4 regions of the Ruegeria sp. CH10 genome follow, and region 1 is predicted to be linked to each of the others. Evidence: riboswitches for the same ligand, from Rfam matches in the RefSeq annotation. Region 1 holds a riboswitch; each other region holds the start of a gene.
The links. Region 1 has a riboswitch for cobalamin ahead of nrdH (glutaredoxin-like protein NrdH). Riboswitches for the same ligand answer to the same signal wherever they lie in the genome.
Positions count from the first base shown of each region.

Region 2: linked by a shared signal. The riboswitch ahead of ACRZ94_RS11000 (DUF1636 family protein) and the one ahead of nrdH (glutaredoxin-like protein NrdH) in region 1 are both predicted to bind cobalamin.
Region 3: linked by a shared signal. The riboswitch ahead of ACRZ94_RS08440 (DUF1636 family protein) and the one ahead of nrdH (glutaredoxin-like protein NrdH) in region 1 are both predicted to bind cobalamin.
Region 4: linked by a shared signal. The riboswitch ahead of ACRZ94_RS12645 (hypothetical protein) and the one ahead of nrdH (glutaredoxin-like protein NrdH) in region 1 are both predicted to bind cobalamin.

Region 1 covers NZ_JBQFQY010000005.1:240,179-247,954, reverse strand. The annotation lists gene ACRZ94_RS15995 (CBS domain-containing protein) at 1-431, shown strand, start outside; gene ACRZ94_RS15990 (ArsB/NhaD family transporter) at 456-1,820, shown strand; gene nrdF (class 1b ribonucleoside-diphosphate reductase subunit beta) at 1,881-2,852, opposite strand; gene nrdE (class 1b ribonucleoside-diphosphate reductase subunit alpha) at 2,864-4,987, opposite strand; gene nrdI (class Ib ribonucleoside-diphosphate reductase assembly flavoprotein NrdI) at 4,969-5,382, opposite strand; gene nrdH (glutaredoxin-like protein NrdH) at 5,398-5,619, opposite strand; cobalamin riboswitch at 5,700-5,891, opposite strand; cobalamin riboswitch at 6,018-6,227, shown strand; gene ACRZ94_RS15965 (hypothetical protein) at 6,433-6,555, shown strand; gene ACRZ94_RS15960 (metal ABC transporter ATP-binding protein) at 6,555-7,313, shown strand; gene ACRZ94_RS15955 (metal ABC transporter permease) at 7,306-7,776, shown strand, end outside.
Region 2 covers NZ_JBQFQY010000003.1:159,038-166,813, reverse strand. The annotation lists gene ACRZ94_RS11015 (hypothetical protein) at 1-215, opposite strand, end outside; gene ACRZ94_RS11010 (GMC oxidoreductase) at 212-1,669, opposite strand; gene ACRZ94_RS11005 (DUF3299 domain-containing protein) at 1,742-2,530, opposite strand; cobalamin riboswitch at 2,632-2,831, shown strand; gene ACRZ94_RS11000 (DUF1636 family protein) at 2,933-3,289, shown strand; gene ACRZ94_RS10995 (ABC transporter ATP-binding protein) at 3,286-4,071, shown strand; gene ACRZ94_RS10990 (ABC transporter substrate-binding protein) at 4,090-5,037, shown strand; gene ACRZ94_RS10985 (FecCD family ABC transporter permease) at 5,039-6,052, shown strand; gene ACRZ94_RS10980 (ferritin) at 6,085-6,576, opposite strand; gene ACRZ94_RS10975 (aspartate-semialdehyde dehydrogenase) at 6,850-7,776, opposite strand, start outside.
Region 3 covers NZ_JBQFQY010000002.1:419,186-426,961, forward strand. The annotation lists gene ACRZ94_RS08420 (hypothetical protein) at 1-304, opposite strand, end outside; gene ACRZ94_RS08425 (hypothetical protein) at 542-1,369, shown strand; gene ACRZ94_RS08430 (hypothetical protein) at 1,617-1,961, shown strand; gene ACRZ94_RS08435 (NAD(P)-dependent oxidoreductase) at 2,157-3,113, opposite strand; cobalamin riboswitch at 3,258-3,465, shown strand; gene ACRZ94_RS08440 (DUF1636 family protein) at 3,549-3,938, shown strand; gene cobW (cobalamin biosynthesis protein CobW) at 3,935-4,990, shown strand; gene cobN (cobaltochelatase subunit CobN) at 4,994-7,776, shown strand, end outside.
Region 4 covers NZ_JBQFQY010000003.1:484,746-492,521, reverse strand. The annotation lists gene ACRZ94_RS12675 (prephenate dehydratase) at 1-161, shown strand, start outside; gene ACRZ94_RS12670 (SRPBCC family protein) at 338-805, opposite strand; gene nudC (NAD(+) diphosphatase) at 847-1,827, opposite strand; gene ACRZ94_RS12660 (bifunctional 2',3'-cyclic-nucleotide 2'-phosphodiesterase/3'-nucleotidase) at 2,003-3,883, shown strand; RNA gene ffs (signal recognition particle sRNA small type) at 3,923-4,021, shown strand; gene ACRZ94_RS12650 (alpha/beta hydrolase family protein) at 4,048-4,905, opposite strand; cobalamin riboswitch at 5,046-5,267, shown strand; gene ACRZ94_RS12645 (hypothetical protein) at 5,348-5,755, shown strand; gene ACRZ94_RS12640 (protein-tyrosine phosphatase family protein) at 5,757-6,260, opposite strand; gene ACRZ94_RS12635 (DNA polymerase III subunit gamma/tau) at 6,397-7,776, shown strand, end outside.

The DNA of each region.
Region 1 (7,776 bases):
CGGACGAAAGCATCGCGACTGCCTTCAACATCATTCGCGGCAGCCGGGCACGGTTTTTGCCGGTTGTGGACAAGGACGGAACCTATGTCGGTGTGTTTACGGCACCCACATTGCTAAAACTCATCCTGCCGAAGGCGGCCACAATTGGCCTGAACGACGAAGCCTCGCGCGTTGCAATCGACTCGCTGAGTTTCATGAGCCTGACGCACAGCGATTTCGAGACCCAGCTGGAACGGCTGAAAACCGAAAAAGTGCGCGACAACATGTCGAGGCCGTCAAACATTCCGATCGCCGCGCCCGACACGCCGGTGATGGAAGGTATCTTCCTGATCTATAAATTCAAAAGGCACGTGATCCTTGTTGAGCCCGACACAAACAAATTCGTCGGGACCGTCAGCGCAAACTCGCTCTTGGATCGCGCACTCAGCTAACTCCCCACGAACCGGACAAGTACATTGGCAGCTCATTCGACGTCACACGGAGAGGCAACGCTCTCTGTTCCTCACCTGTTGGGTGTTGAACCCATTTGGGTCGCAACCGGCATTTTGATCTTGGTCTATGCGGTGTTGATCACGGAAAAGATCAACCGTGCCATACTGGCCATGATGGGGGCGTCGCTGATGGTCCTGTTTGGCATCATAAATCAGGAACAGGCCATCGCAGGGGTGGATTCCAACACGCTGGCTTTGCTGATCGGCATGATGGTGATTGTGGGTATCACCAGTAAATGTGGCCTGTTCCAATATGTGGCGATCAAGGCGGCCAAGACGGTCAAAGCCAACCCGACGGGCATTCTGATCATGCTGACGCTGATCACGGCGGTGTTTTCGGCCCTGTTGGATAACGTAACAACCGTATTGCTGATCGCACCGATCACCCTGCTGATCACCGAAGCGCTTGAGACGCGGGTTTATCCGTTCTTTATTGCCGAGATTCTGGCCTCGAACGTGGGCGGCACGGCCACACTGATCGGCGATCCGCCCAATATCATCATCGGATCGGCTGCGGGTTTGAGCTTTAACGATTTCGTCGTGAACCTCGCGCCCATTTCGGCCATCTGTCTGGTTGTGCTGACGGGCATTATCTATCTGATGAACCGCAAGGAATTGTCCAGCATTCCAGCATCGGCGAGCCAGCGGATCATGGGGTTCAACGAAAAAGAGGCCGTCACGGACGTGCTGCTTATGATCAAGTCCCTGTCCGTTCTGGCGCTGGTCCTGTTGGGCTTTACGCTGGGCCACAGCCACGGGATTCAGCCCGGAACATCGGCGCTGGCCGGTGCGGCGCTGCTGATGCTGTTGGCTTACGGGCATCAAAGCGGCGAGGAACAATCCGAATCCGTTCACCATATCTTCGGTGAGGTCGAATGGATCACGATCTTCTTCTTTGGCGGTTTGTTTGTCATCGTGGCGGGCGTCGAACATGTCGGCCTGCTGGCCTTCTTTGGCGAGAAGGTGTTGGAGTTGACTCAGGGTGACATGATGTGGACGGCGTTCTTCATCTTTTGGGCGTCGGGCATTCTGTCGGCGATCCTGGACAACATCCCGTTTGTGGCGACGATGATCCCGCTGATCGAATCCACTGCGGATACCTTTGGCGGCGAAGACGCGATTGAGCCGTTGTGGTGGTCGCTGGCTCTGGGCGCATGTCTGGGCGGCAACGGGACGCTGCTGGGCGCAAGCGCCAACCTGACCGTTGCGGCCTTTGCCGAGAAAGCCAAGCAACCCATCGGCTTCATCGCCTTCGCCAAGGTCGCCTTTCCGATCATGATCCTGACGTTGATGATTGCGAACGTCTATATTTGGCTGCGATATTTCTGAATGCAGCCGATCTGGTGATGAAAAGGGGAAGCGTCGGTTTCGCGTTTCCCCTTTTTTGTTTCAGAAATCCCAGTCTTCGTCTTCGGTCGCCACGGCTTTGCCGATGACATAGGACGACCCCGATCCCGAGAAGAAGTCGTGGTTTTCGCTGTCGGGGCTGAGCGCAGCCAGAATGGCCGGGTTGACCTCGGAAACCTCGGGCGGGAACAGGGCCTCGAACCCTAGGTTTTGCAGCGCTTTGTTGGCATTGTAGTGCAGGAAGACCTTCACGTCCTCGGTCAGGCCGATTTCGTCATAGAGCTCTTCGGTATACTGGTTTTCGATACCATAAAGCTCGAACATCAGGCCAAAGGCATAGTCTTTCAGCTCCTGTTGTTCAGCCTCGGACAGTTTCTCGTAGCCGCGCTGGAACTTGTAGCCAATGTAGTACCCATGCACGGCCTCATCGCGAATGATCAGGCGGATCAGGTCGGCGGTGTTGGTCAGCTTGGCGCGGCTGGACCAGTACATCGGCAGATAAAAGCCGGAATAGAAAAGGAAACTTTCCAAAAACACCGACGCGATCTTGCGTTTCAGCGGGTCGTTGCCTGGCGCATAGGTGTTCAGGATGGCCTCGGCCTTGGCCTGCAGATGCGGGTTTTCCTCGGACCAACGGAACGCCTCATCAATCTCTTTGGTCGAACACAGTGTCGAAAAGATCGAGGAATAGCTGCGTGCATGCACCGCCTCCATAAAGGCGATGTTGGTCAGAACGGCTTCTTCATGCGGGGTCACAGCGTCCGGCATCAGGGCAGGGGCCCCGACTGTGTTCTGGATCGTGTCCAGCAGTGTCAGGCCGGTGAAAACGCGGATGGTCAGCTGCTTTTCATGGTCGGTCAGCGTGGCCCAGCTTTGGATGTCGTTGGACAGCGGCACTTTTTCGGGCAGCCAGAAATTGACGGTCAGACGGTTCCAGACCTCAAGGTCTTTGTCGTCGTCCAAACGGTTCCAGTTGATCGCGCGGGGGATCTTGGTTTGAATCATGTCTTTCATTTTCGTTCCCCTTACAAACTGCAGGACACGCAGCCCTGCACCTCGGTCCCTTCGAGGGCCTCTTGGCGCAGACGCACGTAATAGATGGTTTTGATGCCCTTCTTCCACGCGTAGATCTGCGTGCGGTTGATGTCGCGGGTCGTGGCCTCGGCCGGGAAGAACAGGGTTAGCGACAGGCCCTGATCCACATGTTCGGTGGCCGCCGCGTATGTGTCGATCAGGGCCTCGGGGCCGATCTCATAGGCATCGCGGTAGTATTCGAGGTTGTCGTTGTCCATGAAGGCTGCCGGGTAATAAACGCGGCCTATCTTGCCTTCTTTGCGGATTTCGATCTTGGAGACGATCGGGTGGATCGAAGAGGTCGAGTTGTTGATATAGCTGATCGACCCTGTTGGCGGCACCGCCTGAAGGTTGCGGTTATAGAGGCCGTGCCTCATCACATCGGCCTTCAGCGCCGCCCAGTCATCACGCGTGGGCAGAGTCATGCCATCAAACAGCGCTTTTACGCGGTCGTTTTCGGGCAGCCAATCGCGGGTGGTGTATTTGTCGAAGAATGTGCCCGATGCATAGTCGGAGTCCTCAAACCCCTTGAATGACGTTTTGCGTTCCTTGGCCAGATCGCAAGAGGTGCGGATCGCGTGATAGGCCACGCTGGCGAAATAGACCGAGGTGAACTCAACCCCTTCGGGTGAGCCATAGTGGATATGTTCGCGCGCCAGAAACCCGTGCAGGTTCATCTGCCCCAGACCAATCGCGTGGCTTTCATCATTGCCACGACGCACGGAGGGGACCGAGTCAATCGCCGACATCTCAGACACTGCCGTCAGTGCGCGGATCGCAGCGCCAACAGTGCGGCCCAGATCGCCGCCATCCATCGTCTTGGCGATGTTCAGCGACCCGAGGTTGCACGAGATGTCCGTGCCCAGATGCGCATAGCTGAGGTCATCATTGAATTCCGACGCCTCATTCACCTGCAGGATTTCCGAGCACAGGTTCGACATGTTGATCCGGCCCGCGATTGGGTTCATCCGGTTCACCGTGTCCTCGAACATCACATAGGGATAGCCGGATTCGAACTGAATCTCGGCAATGGTCTGAAAGAACTCGCGCGCGTTGACCTTGGATTTGCGGATGCGTTTGTCATCCACCATCTCGTGATATTTCTCGGTGACCGAGATTTCCGAGAAGGGCACGCCATAGACCTTTTCCACGTCATGCGGTGAGAACAGGTACATATCGGCGTTCTTTTTCGCCAGTTCAAAGGTGATGTCGGGGATGACCACGCCAAGGCTGAGGGTCTTGATACGGATTTTCTCATCCGCGTTTTCGCGCTTGGTGTCGAGGAACCGCATGATATCGGGGTGGTGCGCGTTCATATACACGGCCCCAGCCCCTTGCCGCGCGCCCAGTTGGTTGGCGTAGGAAAAGCTATCCTCCAACAGTTTCATCACAGGGATCACGCCCGAGGACTGGTTTTCGATCCCCTTGATCGGTGCGCCATGCTCGCGGATATTGGTCAGCAGCAGCGCCACACCGCCGCCGCGCTTGGACAGTTGCAGGGCCGAGTTGATGCCGCGCCCGATGCTTTCCATGTTGTCTTCCAACCGCAGCAGAAAGCACGAGATCAGCTCACCACGTGACGCCTTGCCCGCGTTCAGGAAGGTTGGCGTGGCGGGTTGGAACCGGCCATCCAGAATTTCCTCCATGAAGGACAGGGCCAGCGCCTCATCCCCGCGCGCCAGTGCCAGTGCGGTCATCACAACGCGGTCTTCGTACCGCTCAAGATACCGTTGCCCGTCGCGGGTTTTCAGAGTGTACGAGGTGTAATACTTGAACGCGCCCAGAAAGGTCGGAAACCGGAATTTCTTGGCATAGGCCGAATCCCAGATCTGACGCATGAAGTTCTTGGAATACTGGTCCAGAACGGCCGCTTCGTAATAGCCTTCGGACACCAGATAGCCCAGCTTTTCATCCAGCGAGTGGAAGAACACGGTGTTCTGGTTCACATGCTGCAGGAAATACTGCCGCGCGGCCATGCGGTCTGCGTCGAACCTGATCTTCCCCTCACCATCGTAAAGGTTCAGCATCGCGTTCAGCGCGTGATAGTCCTGCTCATTTACGCTGCTGTCGAGCATTGGTGTCTCCCTAGTTTTTCAAGCCCGGCGCGGACGCGGGCGATGTCGGTGTCAGTGCCGGCCAGCTCGAAGGAATAGAGCAGCGGAACGTTGCATTTCTGGGCGATGATGCGACCGGACATGGCGTAGGTCGCACCAAAGTTGCGATTTCCAGCGCCGATCACCCCGATGATCCCGGCGCGGCGGGCCGGGTCGTTCAGAAACCGGATCACCTGTTTCGGAACCGCCCCGCGCCCCTCGCCATCGGCATAGGTCGGGCAGATCAGAACATAGGGGCCTTTGGGGTCAGGCAGCGGGTCCATCCCGGTCGGAATGCGGAAAGAGGTCAGCCCCAGCCGCGTCACAAAGCGGTGGGTGTTTCCGGATTTCGATGAGAAATAGACCAGCGCCGGGATCGGCGCGGTCATGGATCAGGCCAGTTGGGCGATCATGTCGGGGCGAAAGCCCGACCAATGCGCGCTGCCTGCGACCACAACGGGGGCCTGACGATAGCCCAGCTCGGTCACATGGGTCATGGCGCTGTCGTCCTGAGTCAGATCGACCACATCATAGGCGACGCCCTTTGCATCCAGCGCGCGGGTGGTTGCGGTGCATTGTACGCAGGCGGGTTTGGAATATACGGTAACGCTCATGTCGTCCTCTGTCCTTTAATCAAAGTCGAGGACGCTGCGGGGAAAATGCCCCAGAACACGCCCCCGAACCCTCCGTTCGTGGTTATCATTTGCGCCCGGCAGGTCTCCTGGCTTGCGGATCGTGGTTCGGACTGGCCTTCCCAAAAGCACGCTTTCAGTGGCGTGTTCAGCCGAACGATCCGCTTACAGTTGCGGGGGCAGCGCCGGTTTTTCACCGGTTTCCCTCTTAGCTTTCGACAGGAATCGAAAGAACCGAAGCAACACTATATAGAGTTTGGTTGCCACTTCTTGTCAATATATAGGGTGAAGGTCCGATAAATTTCTTTTTCGCACAAAACGTGCCCCGGCCACAAAATGGTGAAGTCCTAGTGTGATCTCTTGTCGAATCAACCCCGTTTGTGTTTTGTCGCCGTGATGGTTCCCTGACCGCGATCTGCGGGACGGGATAAAAGGGAATACGGTGCGGCGCTTTTCATGCCAAATCCGTAACTGCCCCCGCAACTGTAGGCGGTAAGCGACCCGAGATCGTCCACTGGGCCAAAGCCTGGGAAGGATCGGGACAGCGTTGACCCGCAAGTCAGGAGACCTGCCATCCGATTTTAACGTAGCTGGGCGGGGTGTCCCAGAGGGAGTAGACAGTGTTTCAAACGGTCCATGCCGTAAAAAGACGTGTCCTTGCTTGCCCCCCGTCCGACCGGAGGAGGCGAGGCCCATGTCAGTACAAAAATCCCCTGTCCCACAAGACGGGACACATGGGGTAAACGCCTTCCCCGCAGATCTACCGGGCTGCTTCGTCGCTTGCGGTGCGCAGCAATGATCAGGCGTGCCATGACCAAATGGGGCAGGTGCCTGACGGAATACAGCGTGACAGTTCTGGTGGCAGGCGCTTTGGCGCTGTCGGCGCTGTTGTGGCTATCGATCTATGCGGTGATCTGATGACAACTGTTCTGCAACTGCGCGACCTGACGCTTGGATATAGTGATCTGACGCTGTTTCGCCGCCTCTCAATGGATATTGAGGCCGGAACCACCCTTGCTGTGCTGGGGGCCAACGGCTCTGGCAAAAGCACGTTTGTCAAAATGATGCTGGGCCTGATGGACCCTCTTTCAGGCAGTCTGCACTGGCCACAGGGACGCCCGCGCGAAATCGGCTATCTGGCGCAGATGACCGAATTCGACCGGCGGTTTCCCATACGCGTGCGGGATCTGGCCGCAATGGGTGCGTGGCGCGGGTTTGGATTTCGGTCCGGACTGGACAATGCGGCGCGGGATCGGATGACCGCCGCCTTGGATGAGGCCGGTGTTCTCGATATCGCCGACCGTCCCCTGCATATGCTGTCGGGTGGCCAATTGCAGCGGGCGCTTTTTGCGCGGGTCATTATGCAGGATGCCCCTTTGATCCTGCTGGACGAACCCTTTGCCGCCGTTGACCAATCCACCGAGGAGCATCTGCTGAAGATCATCCGCCGTTGGCGCGACGAAGGCCGTGCGGTGGTTCTGGTCGTGCACGATTTGTCCTCGGTTCTGGATCATTGCAGCCATGCCCTGTTGCTGGGCGGGCAAGAGGCAACGCACGGGTCGGTCAATGAGGTGCTGACCCCCCACCGGCTGGTGACTCAGGGCTATATGTCGGAAAGCCAGGCCTCATGGATGTTCCGCAACAACTCCCCCGCATCGGAGAGCGCATATGTTTGATCTTTTCGCCGAAATGTGGAGCTTTGCGTTCATGCGTCGCGCTTTTGTGGCGACAACGGTTCTGTCGGCCTCGGTCGCGCCGGTGGGGGCGTTCCTTGTTCTGCGCCGCTTGTCGCTGGCGGGTGAGGCGATGGCCCATGCGATTACGCCCGGCATCGTTATCGGCTTTGTCACGGCGGGCCTGTCGGTCATGTCGCTATTGGTCGGTGGGCTGATTGCGGGCGTAGGCGTTGCCATTCTGACCGCGTTTCTGGCGCGCAGAACCATCCTGCGCAGCGATGCCAGCCTTGCATCTCTCTATCTGATCGCGTTGGCGGTGGGGATCTTTATCTTGTCGGCGGCCGGGTCTGCGGTGCCGCTGAAAAGCTTTCTCTTCGGCTCGATCCTTGGGATTGACGATGCCTCGATGTTGCTGGTGGGCGGGGTTGCGACTGTAACGCTGGTGGCGTTTGCCTTTCTTCTG
Region 2 (7,776 bases), on a different contig from region 1:
TGACCTGATAGACCTTTGGCGATCACAAAAGCCTCATAGGCCGTGCAAAACTCCTGCGCGGCGGGGTGGGCTGCGATTTCGGCCCCGTAGACACGCGCGATGACCTCCGAAGCATGGGCTGCAACGCCGCCCGGTCGCAGGGCAAACGCCAGCCCGCCCGCGCTTGCCGCCAGACAAACACCCCCCAACAATGCGCTGCGTCTGGACAGTTTCATCGCACCACCCCGGCTGCGCGCAGTGACAATGCCGACAGGGTCAGGGTCGGGTTGGCCGGTGAGCAGGTCGGGAACGCCCCGGCGCCCAGCGCAAAGACGTTCGGGGCCTCGTGCAGGCGCAGATAGTCATCCACCACCCCCTCGGCGGGGTCCGTACTGATCCGATGCGTGCCCTGAATATGCGCCTGCGAAGGCTGAATGCGCCCCGCGCTCACCTTATCCAGCACATCTGGGATAATGTCGGGCAACCCATCCAGCGCGCGTTGCAGACCGCGAAAGGCATAAGGGTGGTGGCCCGTCCATTCGATCACCGGCGCGTCACCTTCCAGCAGAACGCGGTTTTCGGCTATGGGCAGGTCCTCGGCCACAAGGGTCAGGACCAAACGGTTGGTCCATTTACCCGGTTCCTCGCGGATATTGGCGGGCGCGTTCGAGCTTTCGATCAGCACTGCCGCCGCCTCGGAGCGGTCGATACCGTGATAAAAGTGATAGCCGTGGCTCGTCTCGGACGTTCCGCCAAAATAGTTTTTCAGCGTAGCCGTATCGATCACAACGGTTTGCGAGGCCTCTTCGTTCAGATACCGGCCCAGCGCCGGAGACGTCACACCGGACCGCAACAGAATTGCCGCGTTGAAAATGGCATTGGCCCCCAGCCCAAAGGCGCTGGCCCGCACTTGGATGTCTTTCCCATCCGGCCCGCGCAGCACCCCATGCGTGGCCTGCCCACCCTGCAGCAGAATCGCGCGGAACTCGGTCTCAAGCACATAATGGGCGCGGGGATGTGCGAGATGCTCAAATCCGTTCAGGATCGTGAATTTTGCATCTATGGGGCAAATGCCGCAGACGCCATTTGCGCAGCATGTCGGCCGCGTCCCCCCGTTTGCCCGCGCGGTCGGAAGCGGCACCCACGCATTGCTATGGGCCTGCAGCACCTGATCGGCGCGCGATTGTATGTGGTGAGGATGCGGAAAGGGTTTGTCGCGGGGCAGGATATGGTCAGACCCGCCGCCCGCAATCTCCATCAGGGTTTCGGCACGTTCATAATACGGGGTCAGGTCCTCATACCCAAAGGGCCAATCCACCCCGACGCCAAACCGGGTGCGCAGGTGGAAATCATCAGGGTGAAACCGAGGCGTATCCCCCCACCAGAAATTCGAATTGCCACCAAAGGTGATGAAGCTCAGCCAGTCCTTGCGCAAACCGGATGTGTTGCGCTGTGCGATCGGCTCACCCGGTCGCCAGCCATCGCGCAGCTGCGTATCATGGGGGCGCATGCCGCCCTGTTCGACGATCAGCACATCCAGATCGGGCGGTAAACCATGCGCAAAGAACATTGCCGCAAAGCTGCTGCCAACGATCACAACATCCCAGTGCCGGGACGCAACCTGTGCTAGGTCAATGCGTTTCATCTGTTCAACCATGGCCTCTGGCGAGGCGCGAACCACGTTACTCATACACGAAAAAGATGTCTCAGGGTAACGGCGCGCGGGGCTTTGTCAAATAAACAAAGCGCGGGGACGCAACCCTTAGTCCGCAGTTTGCGCGCCGCCACTTTTGCGCCGGTTTGCCTTGCGGAAGTGATCCTTGGTGCTTTGGGTCCAGTTCAACTGCTCCTCCTGTGCAGTCAGGGTTTCGACGTGATCGGACTCCAGCAGGAAGGTCGTGCGCATGGGCATGATCCCGTCAACGACCATCACGTTTTGCGCGGACGGATCAATGCTGAGCGTTCCGGTCAACCGCACGGGCTGATGGACATGGTTGGGCGTCCAGTCGACATTCAACCGGACCCGGATCATCTGATTGGGCGGCGGCGCGGGCAGATGACTGCACATCCCGCTTTGTGGCACCAGATAGACGACACTCTGCCCATCCGCATCCGGCGGCGCAGGGATGGCAAACCCCATCAGCGTGACGGTCTGGCCATCAAGATCGGGATTGCCCGCAGATCCTGCATTATCCCGGCGCTGCGTGACCGCCTGCACCTGATCCAGCAGCCAATCCACATCTATTGCATCGGCTGTCAGAGCGGCCTCGGTTTCTGTTAAAAGCATCTGCCATTTCCGGCGCTCTTCGTCGCTGCCTGCACCCTGTTGCAACCTGCCCCGCAGGCGCAGGGCAAAGATGACATCATCGAACTGTTCGGGCGTGAGGGCGCGAAACGGGTCCTCGTAATTCTGGGCAGCGGGATCTGGCAGTTCAGACCAATCCAACACCTGGCCCGATGCGGCCGCAGTGCCGAACCAGCCCAGGGCCAACAAGGCCAGAATGTGAACCCAATTGCGCATGTCCCGACTGTACCGATCAGACGGGATCATTCCAGCCTCTTTCCGCGGGCACGCGCAGAGTTTATCTGCGCCCGCCCACTCCGGAAACTGTCAAACTGAGAACTTTATCATTGACCCATCGCAGGAACTGGGGCAGTCCATCTGACGATGGTTCCCCGCAAGGGGAAGAGAAAGGGAATACGGTGCGGTTTGCCAACAGGCGCCAAGTCCGTGACTGCCCCCGCAACTGTAAGCGGTGAGCAATGCCAAATATCCACTGGCCCAGCGGCTGGGAAGGATGGCAAAGCCACGACCCGCAAGTCAGGAGACCTGCCATCATGTGTTCAACCAACCCGGGGCGGGGCGTCCTGGAAGGAGGCTATGATGACACGACTGGCGCGTGTTTCGACGATCGATACCCTCTGTGGCCGCTGTTGACGGGCGGGCCTGAGGATGTCGGAAAAATCTGATCATGTCATTCTGATCTGCACGACCTGCAAAGGTGAACTGAGCGCAGAGGCCATTCAAACAGCGCTTGCAGATAAGCTGCCTGTGGGGTTTGCGGTGCGCACCGTGGACTGTATGGCAGGCTGTGCCCGGCCAATAACGGTTGGGTTTCAGGCGGTGGGCAAGGCGCAATACCTGTTCGGCGACATCCGCACGCAGCGCGACATCGACGCGCTGGCCACCTTTGCCCATCAATACCAGCAAAGCGTTGATGGCTGGACCAGCGCAACGGACCGGCCTCGGGCGCTTTATACCAAGACGCTGTCCCGCATGCCGCGACTGGAGTTTGGAGGGCGACCATGACTCACCCTCCCTTTTTGGTTGCTGAAGACCTGGAGTATTACGCCCTGAACGGGGATGTCCTGCTTCAGGGCGTCTCGTTCGAATTGGACAAAGGGGCAATTCTGGCCATTGCGGGGCCCAATGGGGCAGGCAAGACAACGCTGCTGAACCTGCTATGCGGTGCGGCTGATCTGGTTCTGGGCGATGTCCGTGTCGGCGGGCGCAGCCTGAAACAGATGTCGGCCACCGAACGCGCCCGCATGATCGCCGTTGTCAGCCAGCAGGAATACCCTGACGGACGGCTGGAGCTGCGCGATTATGTGGCCCTTGGGCAGATCCCGATCCGCGCCGACCGGTCTGCGGCTGAACACGCGGCTGAACTGGACCGGATACTCGACCTGACCCATCTTGGCGCTCTGGCGGGCAAGCGCATGGCGCAACTGTCCGGGGGTGAGCGTCAGCGGGCGCATATCGCCCGCGCGTTGGCCCAAAACCCGGCCCTACTATTTCTGGATGAACCCACCAACCATCTGGACCCGGATGCCAAGGGGCGGATGCTGTCGCTGGTGGCTGAACTGGGTATCACGGTTGTGATGATCGTGCACGATCTGGTCATGATCCCGGAATTCGCAACCCATGTGGCGCTGATGAAATCCACACGTCTGACCAGCTTTGGCACGGTGGCCGACGTGCTGACACCCGAACATGTGCGCGACACGTTTGGTGTCGATTACCTGTGCTTTCAGCACGAAGGCCGGATGATCCCGGCCCTGGATATCCGAAGAACACCTGTTTCAACTTAACCCAAGGAACTATTGCACATGAAACAACTCTGGTCTGCTGCCGTCGTGGCCACCATTGCGGGGGGTGCCTCGGCACATGAGGTCACGGTCGACAATTGCGGCGAACCGCTGGTCTTTGAAACCCAGCCCGAGCGTCTGGTCGTGCATGACATGAACATGACCGACATGGCCTTTGCGCTGGGTCTGCAGGACAAGATCGTGGGCCTGACCGGCATCACCGGCTGGTACAAAACCAGCCCCGAGTTTGACACTCTGCGCGGTGACATCCCTGAGCTGGCCCCGAAATACCCGACCGTTGAAAACCTGGTCGCGGTAGAGCCCGATCTGTTCTTTGCCGGTTGGTACTACGGCATGAAGCCGGGCGGTGACGTGACCCCCGACACGCTTGCACCCTTTGACATCAAGACCATGATCCTGACGGAAAGCTGCGTGCATCTGGACAAGGACCGCCCCGAGGCCAGCATGGACCTGCTGTTTGACGACGTTCTGCGTCTGGGCACCGTCATGCATGTCGAAGACAAGGCCGAGGCGCTGGTCGCTGGCTGGAAAGAGGAACTGGCCGCGATTCAATCGCAAACCGCCGATGTCGCCAAACCCCGCGTTTTCCTGCTGGACGGCCCGGCAGATGCGCCCTTTACCGCTGGCAAATTCGCCATCCCCGACGCGATGATTGCAGCTGCGGGTGGTGAGAATGTCACCCATGACATGGACACCAGCTGGGGCCGCACCTCGTGGGAGGCCGTGGCCGCCGCGAACCCGGAATTCCTGGTGCTGCTGGACTATCAGACCGGCAATGGCGCGGCGGATACGTTCAAGTTCCTGCAGGAACATCCGGTGATGTCGCAGACTGACGCGGTCAAGAACGAACGCTGGATCGGCCTGCGGTACGAGGAACTGACCCCCGGACCGGCAAATATCGAGGCGATCTCGAAAATGGCCAAGGCAATGCACCCGGGCCTCAACTGATATGACCCGATTGGGCGTTATGCTCGTGCTGGGGGCGGTCATTCTGGCCGCCCTCTTACTGATTTCCACGGTCTACGGCACCACGCCCATCCCCGCCTCGGATGCGTTGCAGGCGGTCTTGCTGGGCACCGGCCTGACGGATGGGGATATGTCCCCGCTGCATCGCATCGTCTTTGACCTGCGCCTGCCCCGCGCCCTGTTCGCGGCGGTCATCGGCGCCGGGTTGGGCATTGTCGGCGTCGTCCTGCAAACCACCACGCGCAACGATCTGGCTGACCCGTTTCTGTTTGGCCTGTCCTCAGGCGCGGCGGCGGGGGCGGTGTTCGTGATCACTGTGACCGGAGACATACTGGGGTTCTGGACCTTACCGCTGGCGGCGTTTTGCGGCGGGCTTGTGGCCTCTGGGATCGTGCTGGCGCTGGTGCATGGCTTGCGCACAAGCGCGCCTGAAAAGCTGATTCTGGCCGGGCTGGCGGTGTCTTTTCTGTTCTCGGCCATCACCAATTACCTGATCTTCGCAGGCGACAGCCGCGCCGCGCATTCGGTGATTTTCTGGATGCTGGGCGGTCTGGGCCTGGCCCGGTGGGAGACGTTTCCCCTGGTCTGCGCCGGTCTGGTCCTGATCCTGTCCTATTCGCTGTACCGCAACCGCTGGCTGGATGCGCTGTTGACCGGGGATCTGACCGCTTCGACCCTGGGTGTCCCGGTGCAGGGGTTGCGGTTCAGCATGTTCTTTGCCGCAGCACTGGCCACGGCTGTTTTCGTTTCCGTCGCGGGTGTGATCGGCTTTGTGGGCCTGATGGTGCCGCATATCGCACGCGGCATTGCGGGGCCGCTGCACAAACGCCTGCTGCCCACGGCCGCCATCGTGGGCGCGGCGCTGCTGACAGGGTCCGACATCCTCAGCCGGTTGCTTCTGGCCCCGCAGGAACTGCCCGTCGGGATCGTGACAACATCCATCGGGTCCGTGTTCGTCTTTTTGCTTCTGTTCCGCACCGCCAGAGCGCGCAAATAGCGCTCTGACACCATTCCAGCGCGCTTTGCGATCTAAACTGCCGCGTCCCCTCCGGCCATCGACGCCGAAATCTCGGCGACCTCCTTGTCAATGTAATAGAGGGCGTGCGGACCGTCGCCGATCAGGTTGATACGATCAATGATACCCTGAAAGGTCTTGATCTCTTCGCGCTGTTCCATGACGAACCATTGCAGGAACTCAAAGGTGCTGTGGTCATCAGTGGCCTGCGCCGCCTTGACGGCGGAATTGATGCCGTCCGTCACTTTTTTTTCGTGGTCCAGAATAATCTGGAACAATTCCTGAACCGAATTCGTCTCGACCTTGGGTTCCGGCAGCTCTTTGAATTGGATCGGCCATTCGCAATCCACCAGATAGTTGAGCATCTTCTTCATATGCGTCAGCTCTTCATCCGCATGGGCCAGCAACAGCTCGGCGCAGCCATCCAGATGGCGTTCCACGCACCAGGCACCAGCCTGCCAATAGAGATGCGCCGCTCTCAGCTCACCATTCATCAGATCATTCATGATAGTCGCCGTGGACAGGTGTGACATAAGAGAGTTCCTTTTTCAGAAATGAGTTGGCGTGCCGATCACTGTCTTTGGCGAAATCCGGGTCCTTGAAACGCGGCCCGAGCAAGCTTTTGATGCGTTTTCGGTTTTGGCTATTATGCAAGTATCAATTAAATTTAATGTGTTTTCTCTGATCCCTGTCAACATCCGGGTTGTGGCACGTAAATCCGCGCAAAGAAAAAGGGCCACCTTACAGGCGGCCCTTGGTCATGATGCGGTGGCTGATCTTCAGCCTTTTTTCAGAACCTCACGGCCCAGCAATTCGGCGATCTGCACCGCGTTCAGGGCGGCACCTTTACGCAGGTTGTCGGACACGCACCACAGGTTCAGACCGTTCTCGATGGTCGAATCCTGACGGATACGGCTGATGAAGGTGGCGAAATCGCCCGCGCATTCGATGGGCGAGACGTAGCCACCAGCCTCACGCTTGTCGATCACCATGATGCCCGGTGCTTCGCGCAGGATGTCGCGGGCTTCGTCTTCGTCCAGGAATTCCTCGAACTCGATGTTCACGGCCTCGGAATGGCCAACGAAAACGGGAACGCGGACGCAGGTGGCTGTGACCTTGATCGACGGATCGACGATCTTTTTGGTCTCGACCACCATCTTCCACTCTTCCTTGGTCGATCCGTCTTCCATGAAGACGTCGATCTGCGGGATGACGTTGAAAGCGATCTGCTTTTGGAATTTCTTCGGCTCAACCTCAGTCGTGGGGTTGTAGATCGCTTTGGTCTGATCCCAAAGCTCATCCATGCCGTCTTTGCCGGCACCCGAAACCGACTGATAGGTCGAGACAACCACGCGCTTGATCCGCGCGCGGTCATGCAGCGGTTTCAGCGCCACAACCATCTGCGCGGTCGAGCAGTTGGGGTTGGCGATGATATTCTTGTTCTTGTAGTCGTGAATCGCTTGCGGGTTACACTCCGGCACGATCAGCGGAATGTCCGGGTCATAGCGATAGAGCGAGCTGTTATCGATCACCACACAACCCGCCGCAGCCGCCTTGGGCGCGTAGACCTTGGTCGCGTCCGAGCCGATGGCAAACAGCGCCATGTCCCAGCCGGTGAAGTCAAAGGTGTCGATGTCCTGGGTCGTCAGTGTCTTGTCGCCAAAGCTTACCTCGGTTCCCAGCGAACGACGGCTTGCCAGCACGGC
Region 3 (7,776 bases), on a different contig from region 1:
GAGCATAGCCATAAGCGCGCTTCTGGAAGCTGGAGTCAAACACAGCGCGGACGATGCGTGTAGCAAGACTGGCACCTTCATTGAATGCGATTTTGTTGGCACGCAGGTGATCGTTAAGCGCCTTGCACTTAGGCGCATTGCCTTTCAATTCATTATGGAAATCAAGACACTCGCTGAGCAGCTCGTAGAGTTCTTCATTGCTGCGCTTGTAAGTGCCCCGCTCCCAGGTCTCACGCTTTTGCGCTAGCTCAATGGCCTTGGTTTCGATGTAGGTTGCGATTGAGGTGTTAATTTTGTTGCTCATGTTAATCTCCGTTGTTTGAGCTTCGTTTCTGCCGCTCTCATCAGCGACAATCACAACGTAGCAGCCGCTAACCCACTATCTGGATATCTGTGATAATATGTGTATTAGTGGGTTAATGTTTGCACCTCAAAATCAAGTCTCAAACGACGACTGGCGATGACTGATCGAGCCCCTCTCAAAACACTTCCGACTGATTTTAGGAGGAGCGATCTCTGGGCCACCAAAGTGGGCTTTTACATGCTGTGGGTCGAATATCTTGCACTAAGCCCGAGCTACGAGCTGGCGCGCCTGTATCAGTCTGGCAAGTTGACACCTGAACAGAACAAGAAGTTGCCTGAAGACTTCGACAAGATACTAGCGGTATTTGACGATTTCGGCGACGTACAGAGAGTCCTTTTCTTAGATTGGTGGCGAGAGAGAGGAATGGAGCTATGCGGTTTTCGCGGAGAAAAACCAAAGGTTTCGAAAATCGCTGCAATAGGTAAGAAGCGCGAGCCTACAGCAGCAACTTTTGATCGCGTAGCTGACTATCTCAACGACGATTGGATCGCTCAGGGGAGTCAAAATACGTTACTCGTTGCAGTCCCAATCGGCTTACCCAAATCGCGTATCGCAAAGGAAATTAACGCCTTATTGGACACCTATCCAAAGCGCGACAAAGTACTTTCACCACCAAATCCAAAGTACATTTTGGCCGGTAAGCGGCAAAACAAAGACATGCTGTTTCGGTATCTTCATGTATTGCGCTTCAAGGCGTTACACCCATCGCTTGAACTTTGGCGGCTGGGTGTTCGTTCAAATGTCAGTGACACCTACAGTCCAGAACTCGAGCACGATGCAAAGGTCATCGCAAACGAAGACAGCTATGATCGTATGATGCTGACCATACTGACGAGTCGAGCCATTCAAAGAGGCCGACTAATAGCTGAAAACGCAGCACGCGGAATTTTCCCAAGCTACAGCAACTGCGCGCATGCCGTCGAGTTCGACTACGGAGAGACTAACAAGTTGTTTCAATCTCGGTACAAGTGGCAGAAAACGCAAGCTGCTAAAACACGACGATAGCGTCAAAGCTATGCTACAATAATCTGCACTACTGGGATGGCAACCAACGCTTGTTAAACACTCTGTTCAACACATACATTTGTGAAAAATCCTGCAAGGGGATTTACACAAACTGTAGCACACTTTAAAATTTTCCACATAACTCATTGTTTCAAATATGTTTTTATATGGTCAAGTTATTGCAAATCCGTGTACACCGGTTCGATTCCGGTACTCGCCTCCACTACTTTTCAATGGGTTAGAAGCATTGGCAATTTCTGCCGAAGCGCATTTTACAATCCATTTTACAATTCCGTTCACGCTTTGCTCTCCTTGGCCTCACTTAGAAGCGTCAAAACGTCATCAGTTTCACCCGGCGAAACCTGCGCGTAACGCTCAATCATTGCCGCAGCAGTGCGCAGAGAGCCTGACTATCGAACTGAGGATAGCGCCACCCAGCGAAACAGAGGAAGATGACGCGGACGAAACCGTTGATGAGAGTGAAGCCGAAATCTACGATCAATTGTTGGAAACGCAAAACCAGTTGATCTTCCCAGAGCCTAGTGATGACCCAATTCTCGGGATACCAAAACTAAAAGATGATGAAGGTTAAGGCGATTTGGTTGTGAGAGAGTTCGCAACCAAATCCCGCAACAAATCCCGCAACATTTCTTGGTTACGAAGAATGTGAGATTCGCTTAAGTATCTGTTTTATTATCAATTAGTTCAGAGTGGGTTCGATTTCAAAACAGGTACTCGCCTCCACTTCTCCAGTTTTCGGCCAACCGACCAAAGCCCTTCGCTTGCGTCATTCGGCCCCACGCCCTTGGGGGATGACCTCGTATCCGGGTTCTTCGGGCTCATCGTCCAGCATCTCAGTCGGAAAACCCGGCGCGGTGATGTTCAGACCTGTGGCCTCTTCCAGCCGCTTGATGATATTGGGCGACAATTCGCGCGGGCCAAAGCGGGCAATCCCGTCGTCAAAGATACGGATCATCGCCGGGTTGATCTCAAGCGGGACCCCGGCCCGGTCGGCGACGTCCTGAAACAGGCCGATATCCTTTTTCACAAGGTCCATCGTGAACGAAATATCGCGTGAGCCGTTCAGGATGACCTGGCTTTCGGTCTCATGCACAAAGGACGTGCCAGACGAGATCTTGATGGCCTCGTAGGTCGTGTTCAGGTCCATACCCGCAGCTTTGGCCGTCACCAGCGCCTCGCAGCATGTGATCAGGTTGGCCGTGGCCAGATAGTTGGTCATCACTTTCAGAACCGAGGCCGTGCCCAAATCGCCGGTATGCAGCACCCGGCGGCCCATCGTGGTCAGGAACGGCAGGATGCGCTCAAAGGTATCGCGGTCACAGCCTGCGAAAATCGAGATATTACCCGTCGCCGCCCGGTGGCATCCGCCTGACACAGGGCAATCGACAGCCGCACCACCGGCCTTGATGACCATGGCGCCAAGGCGCTTGACCTCGGCCTCGTCGGTGGTGGACATCTCCATCCAGATTTTGCCCGGACGGACCTCGGGCAGCATCTCTTGCATCACGGCGTCTGACGCGGTCGGGGAAGGCAGGCACGTGATCACCGCCTCGCAATCGCGCATCAGCTGGGCCGGTCCCTCGGCCGCTATGGCCCCTTTTGCCACAAACGCTGCGACCAAATCCGGATTGAGATCGTGAACCGTCAGATCAATCCCGTTGCGCAACAGCGAACCTGACAGCTTGCCGCCGACATTGCCCAGCCCGATAAACCCTACCTTCATGCGACACGCCCTCCCGCTTGTGTTCTGGTTCCATGCCAGCACGTTGGCAACCGGGGATCATGCCGCCCAGCGACGCAGACAGGTCGCTTTTTACCCGCCCTGCCGCGGATCGGCGCGACTCGCTTGACAAGCGGGCCAACACTGCCGCATGTCGCTGTCGTTGGTGTCTGCATGTGCAGATGAAAAGGGAATGCGTCAGCGGGTCATCCGTCAAACGCAGCCGCCCCCGCGACCGTGACCGGAGAGGGTGCCCAAAGCCACTGGCCCAATAGGACCGGGAAGGCGGGACATCTGCCAGAGTGATCCTCTGACATCCGCAAGCCGGGAGACCTGCCAGCGCCCGAACTAGAAACCGGACGGGGTGATCCGGTGTCGGGTCCATGTACCGACGTGGCCCGCATGAAACCCCGTCCCCCGCGAAGAGGATTTGGGGGGATGAGAGACGTGACCGAAAGCGCGCCAGTCGAACTACTGGTCTGCACCACCTGTCGCCGTGGCCTGCCGGTTGAGGATGACGCCCAACGGCCCGGCACCTTGTTGCACAAGGCGCTGGCAGAGGCCGAGTTGCCCGAGGGGATCGAGCTGAAACCGGTCGAGTGCCTGTCGAACTGCGATCAGGGGTGTTCAATCGTGCTGCGCGGTGGCCCTGCGCGCTGGACCTTTGTCTATGAGAACCTCAATGAAACCGACCATGTCGAGACCATCATCGAAGGCGTGACCAAATATCTCGCGACCGAGGACGGTCTGGTCAAATGGCGCGAACGCCCTGAACATTTCCGCAAAAACTGTGCGGCCCGCATTCCCCCGATTGGAGCCCTGAAATGAGCACTCTTGAAAAACTTCCCGTCACTGTGATCACCGGCTTTTTGGGCTCGGGCAAAACCACCTTGGTGCGTCACCTAATGCAGAACCCGCAGGGCAAACGTCTGGCCGTTGTGGTCAACGAGTTTGGCGATGTGGGTGTGGATGGCGACATCCTGAAATCCTGCGCCATCCCGGATTGCCCGGCCGAGAACATCATGGAACTGGCAAATGGCTGCATCTGCTGCACCGTGGCCGATGATTTCATCCCCACGATTGAGGCGCTTATGGCGTTGGAGCCGCGCCCGGATCACATCCTGATCGAAACCTCTGGCCTCGCCCTGCCCAAGCCGTTGCTGAAGGCGTTCGACTGGCCCGATATCCGCTCGAAGATCACTGTGGATGGCGTGATCGCGCTGGCCGATGCCGAGGCCGTCGCCGCCGGTCGGTTTGCGCCCAATGTCGAGGCGGTGGATGCCCAGCGTCTGGCCGATGACTCGATTGATCACGAAACACCCCTGTCCGAGGTGTTCGAAGATCAGATTTCCTGCGCCGACATCATCCTGCTGACCAAGCCTGATCTGGCTGGCCCCGAAGGCGTGGCCAAAGCCAAAGAGTTCATCGCAGCCGAGGCTCCGCGCCCCCTGCCTGTCGTCGAGGTCGCCGAAGGCGCTGTGGATGTGCGCGTCGTGTTGGGTCTGGAGGCCGCGGCAGAGGATGACATGGACGCGCGTCCGTCGCATCATGACGGCCACCACGATCACGAACATGACGATTTCGAAAGCATCATTGTCGAGCTGCCGGAACAGACCGATCCTGCCGATCTGGTGGCGAAAATCGAACGCCTGGCAAATGAGAAGAACATCCTACGCGTCAAAGGTTATGCCGCCGTACAGGGCAAACCGATGCGTCTGCTGGTGCAGGCCGTGGGTGCGCGCGTCCGTCACCAATATGACCGCCCGTGGGAACCCGGCGAAGAGCGTCGCTCGCGTCTGGTCGTCATTGCCGAGCATGACGACATCAAAGAGGCTGAAATCCGCGATATCCTCGTGGGCGTGACCGAGGCCGCCGAGTAAGCCATGCACGTCGTCTTTCGCGAAAGCCACGGGTTAGAGGAAACCGAAACCCCAACCGATCTGGGCCAGAGCCCTGCGGATTTGGTGGTGCTGTCCTTTTCGGACAGCGACCTTGGCGCTTTTGCGGCGGGCTGGCATCGCGGTGGCGGGCCCGAAGGGCGCATGCCGACAATGCGGCTGGCCAATCTGACGGCGCTGAAACATCCCCTGTCCGTTGACACCTATGTCGAACAGACGTTGGAGGGGGCAAAGGGCATCCTGATCCGTCTGATCGGCGGGGTGCCCTATTGGGCCTACGGGTTGCAGCAGGTTCTGGCGCTGGCGCAGGCCAAGGGATTGGCTCTGGCCGTCCTGCCCGCCGATGGGCGCGAAGATACACGATTGGATGAGTTTTCCACCCTGCCCGTCTCAACCCTGCGCCGTCTGGCGCATCTGTGTGACACGGGTGGCGAAGTTGCAGCGCAGGCCGCGCTGGCGCAAATGGCATTGGCCGCCGGGCTTTATGCCGGGCCGGTGATGGGTGCGAAAACCATCCCCGAATGCGGTGCATGGTGCCCGGATCGCGGCGTGATTCCGATGGATGAAGCGTTCTCTGGCGATGCCAAACGCATCCTTGTGACCTTCTACCGCGCCTATCTGACATCCGCCGACACCGCGCCCGTTGCGGCTTTGATCCGCAGCCTGCGTGACCGTGGGTTCAATGCGGTTGGCATGTTCGCGCCATCGCTGAAAGCGCCGGCAGCTGCCGAGTGGCTGCGGGAAAACATCACCGCACTGAAACCATCGGCAATCATCAACGCCACGTCTTTTTCGGGCAAAGGCGCGTCGGGCACTTCGCCCCTTGATGCAGGCAATGTTCCTGTGTTTCAGGTCGCGCTGGCCACCTCGCGCCGCAAAGCCTGGGCCGAGGCCGAACGGGGTCTGTCGCCCGCCGACCTTGCCATGCACGTGGTGCTGCCCGAGGTGGACGGGCGTATTTCGGCGGGCATCGCTTCGTTCAAGGAACCGGGTAAGCGCGATCCGCATCTGGAGTATTCGCGCTTTGCCCACCGGGCTGAACCCGAACGGATCGAGGCGATTCTGGACCGGGTCACTGGCTGGCTGAACCTGTCAGATGCGCCCAAGGTGGATCAAATCCCTGCCCTGGTGCTGTCCACCTATCCCGGCAAAGACTGGCAAATGGCCCATGCCGTAGGTCTGGACGCACTGGCCTCTGCCGAGGCGATGCTGTCCGACTTGCAGGCCGAAGGCTATGACACCGCGCCCGCCGAACCGATTTCTGAGTCTCTGCTGGACGCGCGGCTTTCGTGGCCGCTGTCAGAATACCTGACCGCACTGGCCGAATTGCCCGAGAACTTGCAGTTGGATCTGCAAACTGTCTGGGGCAACCCCGAAGACGACCCGGCATTCTCGGACGGTGCGTTGCATTTCACTGCCCTGCGTCGCGGCAAAGCTCTGATCGCGCTGCAACCCGAGCGCGGCACGCCCGAGCTGCGCGATGACGACTATCACGATCTGTCCCGCACCCCGCGCCACAGCTATGTGGCCTTTTACCTGTGGCTGCGCAAAAGCCTCGGCGCAGATGCGCTGATCCATATCGGCGCGCATGGCACGCTGGAATGGTTGCCGGGTAAATCGGTCGCCCTGTCCGCTGATTGCTGGCCCGAAGTGCTGATCCGCGATCTGCCCGTCATCTATCCGTTTATCGTCAACGACCCCGGCGAAGCCGCGCAAGCCAAACGCCGGATCGGAGCTGTGACGCTGGGCCATATCCCGCCCGCGCTGAAGGAAAGCGGTACGCCCGACCGGATGGTGCGGTTGGAGTCACTTCTGGACGAATTCTCGAACGCCGACGGACTAGACCCCAAACGCCGCGACCGGCTGCAGGAAGACATCCGGGATGAGGCGCAGGCCATCGGGCTGGAAAGCGATCTGGGGCTGGATCAGGCCACCTGCACCGCCGAGGCGATCACCCGTATCGACCGCTTTGTCTGCGACATCAAGGAAAGCCAGTTCGGCGGCGGGCTGCACATCTTTGGCCGGGTTCCGCAAGTCACCGGCAATTTCGACCCCGCGCCGTCGGCCCATGCCGAGCGCGAGGGCTTGCTGGCTGCGCTGGCAGGCAAACGGATTGAGGCCGGTCCGTCCGGTTCGCCTTATCGCGGGCGTTCGGACGTGCTGCCGACGGGGCGGAACCTCTATACCACGGACCCGCGCTCGGTCCCGACCCGCGCGGCATATACCCAAGGCGTGAAACTGGCCGAAGAATTGGTGCGGAGACATCTGCAAGAGGAAGGCGACTATCCCAAAGGGCTGATCGTCGACCTTTGGGGCTCGGCCACAATGCGCACGGCGGGTGAGGAATTCGCCATGGCGCTGCACTTGCTGGGCGTCAAACCGATCTGGGATAAAGGGTCCGAGCGGGTTTCAGGCATCGAGGTTCTGCCGATCACCGACCTCAGCCGCCCGCGACTGGACGTAACCCTACGGGTCTCAGGCCTGTTCCGCGACGTGTTTCCGACGCTCTCGGCGCTGTATGGTCAGGCGATCCGGGCATTGGCTACGCGGGATGAGGCCGCAGACTGGAACCCCTATGCCGGTCAGGAACCAGCAGCCCGTGTCTATGGCCCCGCCCCCGGCAGCTATGGCGTGAACATGACCCAATTGTCAGAGGTCTACACCGACGAGGCCCGCGCACAGGCGGGCGAAGCGTGGCTCAACGCCAGTTCCTTTGCGCTTGAGGGCGAGCATATCGCGCAGGACAAGGACGGGATCAAACAGCGCGT
Region 4 (7,776 bases), on a different contig from region 1:
GCTATATGGTCGACGGGTCCTTTACCGCGACACAGTTTTACGCCGATATCGTCGGCCACCCGGATGACCACAACGTGCGGCTGGCCATGGATGAACTGGAACACTTCACCACAAATGTCGAAGTACTGGGCGTCTACCCGGCAGCACAACCGCGCGGCTAAACCGGGCGTTTCACGCGATCTTGAACGATTTGTTCACTTTGCCCTTGTGCGATCTTTTATCCACAAAGCCTAGGGCGGCGGAATGTGACAGACCTTTGGCGTTTCAGGCAGCTAAATTTCCCGCAGAATGTCAGGAACACCCCGCTCCGTCCGAACTCACCGGGCGGATCACCCAGTCAACCTCCATGCAAGTGCCGCTCTTCAATTTCGCGGGCAAACTCGTTCAGGCGCAGCTGGAACCGGCGGCGAAACCGCGACTGACCCAGCCGCAAGGATTGCAACAACAGTCGGGCTGGCAGGGAACGAGCAGCCAAAGACATGTCGATGCTCAGACGTGTGCGGCGTTGAGACAGGGCCAGGAATTCTACAATTGTCACCCCGTTCATCCCTTTGCTGATCGCATCGAAACGCAACAAGGACGGGGGATCGCATTCCACCATCTCAATCGCCACATGGCGGGGTTTGCCCCGCATCCTGAATTGCGTTTCCCATTGCGTGCCCTGAACCACGCCCATGTGGCCTGACAGGCGACGTACTTCGATCCCGCGGCGCATGGCCATACGTTCGAACCGCTCAAAATCGGCGACCATTTCGAATACAGCATTGATCGGGGCTTCGATATCTTCGCGCGCTGTAAACTGCATGTCTCTTCGTGGGTCTCTTTAGCTATGGGCGTATTATTTTGTCAGTCCAGCGTATCCGCAAGCCAGTTTTGCAGCAGGAAATGCGCGATGGCCCCCTTGCGGGCGGGCAGCAGCTTGGGATGCTCACCTGCAAAGGCCTGCATCATCTCGGGCTTGCTGACCCACATGGCATCTTCGATCTCAACCGGGTCAATGGTGATCTCGCGCGACAGGGCCTCTCCGGCACAACCGAACATCAGCGAGGCCGGAAACGGCCAGGGCTGGCTGGACAGGTAGCTGACCGCACCGACAGGAACGCCCGCCTCCTCCATCACCTCGCGGCGCACGGCGGCCTCAAGCGTTTCGCCGGGTTCAACAAATCCGGCCAGCAGGGAATACATCCCCTCGGGCCAGCCCGGAGAGCGGCCCATCAGAACCGAATCCCCATGCGTGATCAACATGATCACAACCGGGTCCGTACGCGGAAAATGATGCCCGCTGCAAGACGGGCAAGTCCGCTGCCACCCGGCTTGCGTGATCTCGCTGGCGTCACCACAGCGGGCGCAGAACCGGTGGGTTTCGTGCCACCCGATCACGGCCTTGGCCGTCGCTGCCAGCTCTGCATCACGGGGGGACAGGCGGGTCATGATCCGGCGCAGTTCGGCAAACACATGGCCCTGCGGCAAATCCGGGTGCTGCTGCTCGGTTGAATCGACAAAGGCACCGACCTGAGACAGGTCCAGCCCCTGCGGCGACCATTTGGAGATGTCCATGGCAAACACCGGAGCCTCATCCGATATCCCCAGAAAAACCGGCGTTTCGATATGCCCGCCCGGCCCCCGACCAACCAGATCGTGCGTCATCGGGATCAGCGCCAGTTTATCCAGCCCGTCGCCCTGAACCAACGGCTTACCCTTCCACAGCAACAGACAGCTGGCCTTTGGATGGCTGTGCATCTGCGCCAATTGCCCGGAATCTCCGCGGATATGAGCCGCCCGATCCAGGCCCGAGCCGCCAAACGTCACAAGTTCCGCGTGTTTCATAGATGTTCCTTTGGGTCGTCAGCACAGGGCTGCCACGGCTGCGCACAGGTTGCAATGGCAATTGCCAGTACCCTGAAACCCGAAGTCGTCAAATTAACGCAGGCAAAGCTTACAAGTTGCATTAACTATACTTTTTAGCGAATAATCTTAACATATAACTTCTAATAGTAGAAATTTGACTTACTCTCCCCATCCGCCCCGCCCTGAAATCAGCATACGGATTTTAGGCACGTCTGATCTGCATATGAACCTGTGCGGTTTTGACTATTACACCGACACCCCGGACCCAACTTTTGGATTTGCCCGGACCGCGAACCTGATCCGCTCGGCCCGGGAGGAAGCCCAAGCCAGAGGCGCCCAGGTCGTTTTGCTTGATAACGGAGATTCGCTGCAGGGCACGCCGATCGGGGAGTGGGCCGCAGATCCGGATAACGGCCCGCATATCTTTATGCAGGCTGTTCATCAGCTGGGTTTTGACGCGATTGGTCTGGGAAACCATGATTTCGGCTTTGGCCTTGATGTTTTGGACCAAATTCTGACTGATGCCCCCTGCCCTGTTTTGTGCAGCAATGCGCTTCGTCGGGACGCGCGTCAAACCTGGCAAAGCCACGCAATCCTAACCCGCAAAACCGAAGTTGATGGGCAGCAGAGCGAAATTAAAATCGGTCTCTTCTCGGTCTTGCCGACGCAAACTGCCAAATGGGAGGCTCACAAGCTGCAAGGCCGCGTCGATCTTGAGGATATTCTTGTCTGCGCCCGCAAAAAAGTGACCAAGCTGAGGGTCGCAGGCTGCGACCTTGTCTTTGCGCTGGCGCATACGGGGCTGGGACCGTCTGATCCCGAACCCGATCTGGAAAACGCTATTGTCCCGTTAGCTGGCATTGACGGCATCGACGCGATCATCGCCGGGCATGCCCACCTGACGCTGCCGGGGCCGTCCTATGAGGGGTGGCAGCATGTCGACGCTGTGCGCGGACGTGTTCATGGAAAGCCCGTGGTCATGCCGGGATCGGCCGGGTCTTACCTTGGGGTGATCGACCTGAGTGTTCAGCAAGCCGCAGACGGGCGCTGGGTGGTCGCCAACCACCGGTCTGAGCTTCGATCGGTGTGCCCTTTGGATCCTTCCACGGAGGAATCCGTAACCGAAGACCCTGACCTGATTTGCCTGTTCGAAAAGGCTCATACCGAAACCCGCCGCAAAGCCGCGCAGCCGGTGGGACACACCGAGCAACACTTGCACAGCTATTTCAGTTTCTGCTCCGAAGACAGGGGTCTAGCGCTGGCCGCAGCCGCACAGGCCGCGGGTCTACGGCCTTATCTGCAGGGCACGGCCTATGCGCAGTTGCCGCTGATCTCGGCCATCGCCCCGTCTAAATTCGGTGGACGGGCCGGGCCCCGGTTCTTTACCGACGTGCCGGCGGGCGAGATTTGCCTGCGCCACGTCAAGGACCTGTATGTCTTTCCCAACGAACTACAGGCGCTGATCCTTGACGGCACTCAGCTCGGCGACTGGTTGGAAATGTCGGCCAGTGTGTTCAATCAGATCATACCCGGGCAGGAAACCGACTTGGTAGACCCCCGCCGCGTGGGCCATAACTTTGATATTCTTCATGGGCTCAGCTGCCAGATTGACCTGACGCAGCCCGCCCGGTTTGATCCGTCAGGGCAAACCATCCATCCCCAGGCCTCCCGGGTTCGGAACATCCTGTTTCAGGGCAACCCGCTGCGCCCTGATCAGCGTTTTGTGGTTGCTCTGAACAATTACAGAGCCAATGGCGGTGGTCACTTCCCGCATTTGGAGCGGGCAGAACGAATCCCCCTTCCGATCCTGTCAGTGCAGGAGGTCTTACAGGCCTATATCGCAGGCAACCTGCCACAGGACCCTTTGCACCATGTATCCCGGCCGTTTCGGTTTGCTCCGATACCCGGCGGCGCCACCGCACTGATCCGAACCGGCTCGAAAGCGACGCAACATATCTCAGAACTGGATGCTTATCGTCCGCAGGTGCTGGGCGAAGACGCCGAGGGGTTTTTACAAATCCGATTGGCCCTGTGACGGGTTGCGTTCCACCGGTTCCTTACTTATATCAAGCCCTGAGAGGTTGGCGCGGGCGAGCGCCTCGCCAACCTGGTCAGGTCCGGAAGGAAGCAGCCACAACGAGCCCCGCTTGGGTCGATGTCCAACCTCTCACTTCATCCCCACAAGAAGAATAATACGCGCTATGCGATCAGCTTTGGCCAGACGGCTGCGCTGCGTCGGGCGAACGCGCCGATATGGCCCACTTTGGTCAGACCGAAATCCCCCGGTGACAAGAGATGGCGGCGCGCGTGCGGTCCGTACAGATCGGCCAGCCGCCACACCGCGTTCGGCGGCACGACATCATCGTCGTCAAACGTGTACAAATCCACCGGGGTTCTCGATTGCGCCCACCCCGCGTCGGGCAGGGTTTGGCCGATCTCGGGCAGGTAATTGCGGGGCGCGGTGCACCAACGGCGCCATTGCCAATAGACGCTGGCTGGCAAATCAGCGCCAAAGCCCAAGGCTTTGCCCGGCAGATAGCCGAGCGCTTTTACTGCAAGCGGCGCATGACCGTACCAGAACAACAAAGCCAGCGCCCGGTAAGGCCAAGGATGGTCAGACACTGTCACAGGCCCGGAGCAGACACAGATCATACGGTCGATCAGATCAATATCCGGCTGAACAGGCCCCAACATACCACCGACGGAATGACCGATGCTCCACTGCTGAGCCTCGGGAAACCGTCTCCGCATCTCGGTTCGCGCCGCAGGCATATCGATCAAAGCCCAATCCGCCATTGTGACCGTGGATGCCTTTAACGGCCCCTTCAGCGAATGGCCAAAATCGCTGTAGTCATAGGTCATGCAAGCCATGCCCTGTTCGGCCGCCAACCACCGGGCAAAGTGCTGGTAATAGTCGCGCGGCACACCTGTCGCACCGTGAATCACAACGGCAACTTCAGGATCAGCCACCGGCGCATAAAGACGCGCAGACAGCGTGCCTGTGCCCGAGGGGAATTCGAAGTCCTGCGTCGATACAGTCTGCGCGGTGTCCAGCATGGCGCGGCTCCCGATTCTGAACCAGACGGTTCACTTTTCTATACCGGCCCGATTTCCCGACCCAAGTCAACAGGGGCGCAACATGACCATGCGTCCACCTCGTCGCGTCAATTGCGCGCTTGACTCGGGTCACCTGCACCCGCTAGCGATTGCGCGATGGTTCTCGTCCCCGATCTTCGGGGCGGGATGAAAAGGGAACACGGTGCGGTTCTGATTGGCTATGCCGATATGAACCAAGGCCGCGACTGCCCCCGCAACTGTAAGCGGTGAGCAATGCCAAAATACCACTGGCCGAAAGGCTGGGAAGGTCGGCAACGCGATGACCCGCAAGTCAGGAGACCTGCCATCGAACACAACTGTAACTCGGGCGGGGTGTCCGGGCAGGTCGTCAGTTCGCTGTCACACCTGATCTTTGCCCCGCTCAATGCGCGGAGGGCGCAGTATGATCTGGAAGACAAAGACGCACGAATTCTCAGCCACCCTATGCCAGAAAACCGGCAAGACCTGCCCGGCCCTGGCGCAGATGGCCCGCGCCATCGTGCAAGCCATGGAAAGCGCAATACCGGCCACATCCGACGATTTCGAATTTGAAGGCAGCGCAGAGCTGGCCCATTGCCCGCAAGGATGTGCTGTTCGGTATCGGGCGAACAGAGACCAAATCCTCATGTTCGGCGGGGCCGAGGCTGACGCCCCCATCGACGCGCTGGAGGACTACGCAGAAATGCTGTTCGGGCCAGAGTTCACCACCCGCCCGGCTCAGATGTTGCCGACGCCTCCTTGCGCAATGCTGCAAGTGTCGAAACTGGCAACCGGGGCGGCGGTCCGGCCGGAACAGCGGGTGGCTCTCTAATCTATCCTTCCGGGGTGGCGCGATGGGCTTGCACCGCCCATTCCATCTGACCTTCGGTTTCGACCGCACAAGGGCGAACCGCGCGCAGGCGCTTCAGCGCCGCGTCCGGCAACTCGCCCAGTTCGACCATCAGGCGTAGCACGACCATTCCCGAGCGTCCGCACCCGCCCCGACAATGGACCAGCACCCGCCCCGCACCGGCCAATACCTCTTTCGCTGCGGTGCTGACATCGGGCCAGACGGCCTGAATATCAGAGGGCGGCGTGCCAAAATCGGCAACCGGCAAATGCGCCCATTGGATACCCGCATCGCGAAGATCATCCCCAAGGCGAGAGGCGCCTGCCTGCTGCATCTCCGCACCAGTGGTCATCGAAATCACCAGCTTCGGCTGCCATTCCCGCAGGACCGAGAAATCCCATACGTAGCCCCCCGCCCGACCCGGCAGAGGCGACAGGGCAAGCAGCCCGTTTCCCACGTTCACTGCATGAATCGCAAAATGACTCATATGCGTGCCCCTTTTTTCAGATGCGCTTCTACGATGCGCAAAGCGCGATGCAAACCGAATTTCACCCATTGCGGCGGTGGACGCGGGCGGCGGGGGTCTCTACGCTGCATCGGAACCCGAATCCGACAGAGCCCCCATGACCGACACGCCCAGCCCCGCCTATCAGGTTCTTGCCCGCAAATACCGCCCGGAAACCTTTGCCGATCTGGTCGGTCAGGACGCCATGGTGCGCACCCTGAAAAACGCGTTCGAGGCGGATCGGATCGCGCAAGCCTTCATCATGACCGGCATTCGCGGCACCGGCAAAACCACGACGGCCCGGATCATTGCCAAGGGCATGAACTGCATCGGACCCGATGGTACTGGTGGCCCAACGACCGAGCCTTGCGGCCAGTGCGAACACTGCACCGCCATCATGGAAGGCCGCCATGTCGACGTGATGGAGATGGACGCCGCCAGCCGCACCGGCGTGAACGACATCCGCGAGATCATCGACAGTGTGCGGTACCGTGCCGCCAGCGCCCGTTACAAGATCTATATCATCGATGAGGTCCACATGCTGTCGACCAGCGCCTTCAACGCGCTGCTCAAGACGCTTGAGGAACCGCCCGAACATGTGAAGTTCATCTTTGCAACCACCGAGATTCGCAAAGTGCCGGTGACGGTATTGTCCCGCTGTCAGCGCTTTGACCTGCGGCGGATCGAGCCCGAGGACATGATCGGCCTGCTGAACAAGATCGCAGCGGCCGAGAACGCGCAAATCGCTGAGGATGCTCTGGCCCTGATCACCCGCGCCGCCGAAGGATCGGCACGGGATGCAACCTCGCTGCTGGATCAGGCCATTTCCCACGGCGCCGGAGAAACCAGTGCCGATCAGGTGCGCGCCATGCTGGGTCTGGCCGACCGCGGGCGTGTGCTGGACCTGATGGACATGATCCTGCGTGGGGACGCCGCCGGCGCGCTGACCGAACTTGGCGCGCAATATGCCGAAGGGGCCGACCCGCTGGCCGTGCTGCGCGATCTGGCCGAGATCACACACTGGGTCTCGGTCGTCAAAATCACACCCGATGCGGCGGAAGACCCGACAGTTTCCCCCGATGAACGCGCTCGCGGGCAGCAAATGGCCGAGGCCCTGCCGATGCGCGTTCTGACCCGCATGTGGCAGATGCTGCTGAAAGCGCTCGAGGAGGTCTCGGCCGCCCCCAACGCCATGATGGCCGCCGAAATGGCCGTGATCCGCCTGACCCATGTGGCCGACCTACCCAGCCCGGAAGAGCTGATCAAACGGCTGCAGGATGCTCCACCCCCACCGCCCAACGGCGGGCCCGGCGGAGGGGTACCCGCCCCGACACACGCCGCCTCGGTAGCCACGAGCTATGTGCCGCCCGCGCGCGGCAGTGCTGGCGCGCCAACTGCTGCTCTGGCGCAGGATGTGCAGACGGCTCTGGCCCGCTACCCCAGCTTTGAGCATGTGGTCGAACTCATCCGCACGAACCGGGATGTGAAGCTGCTGGTC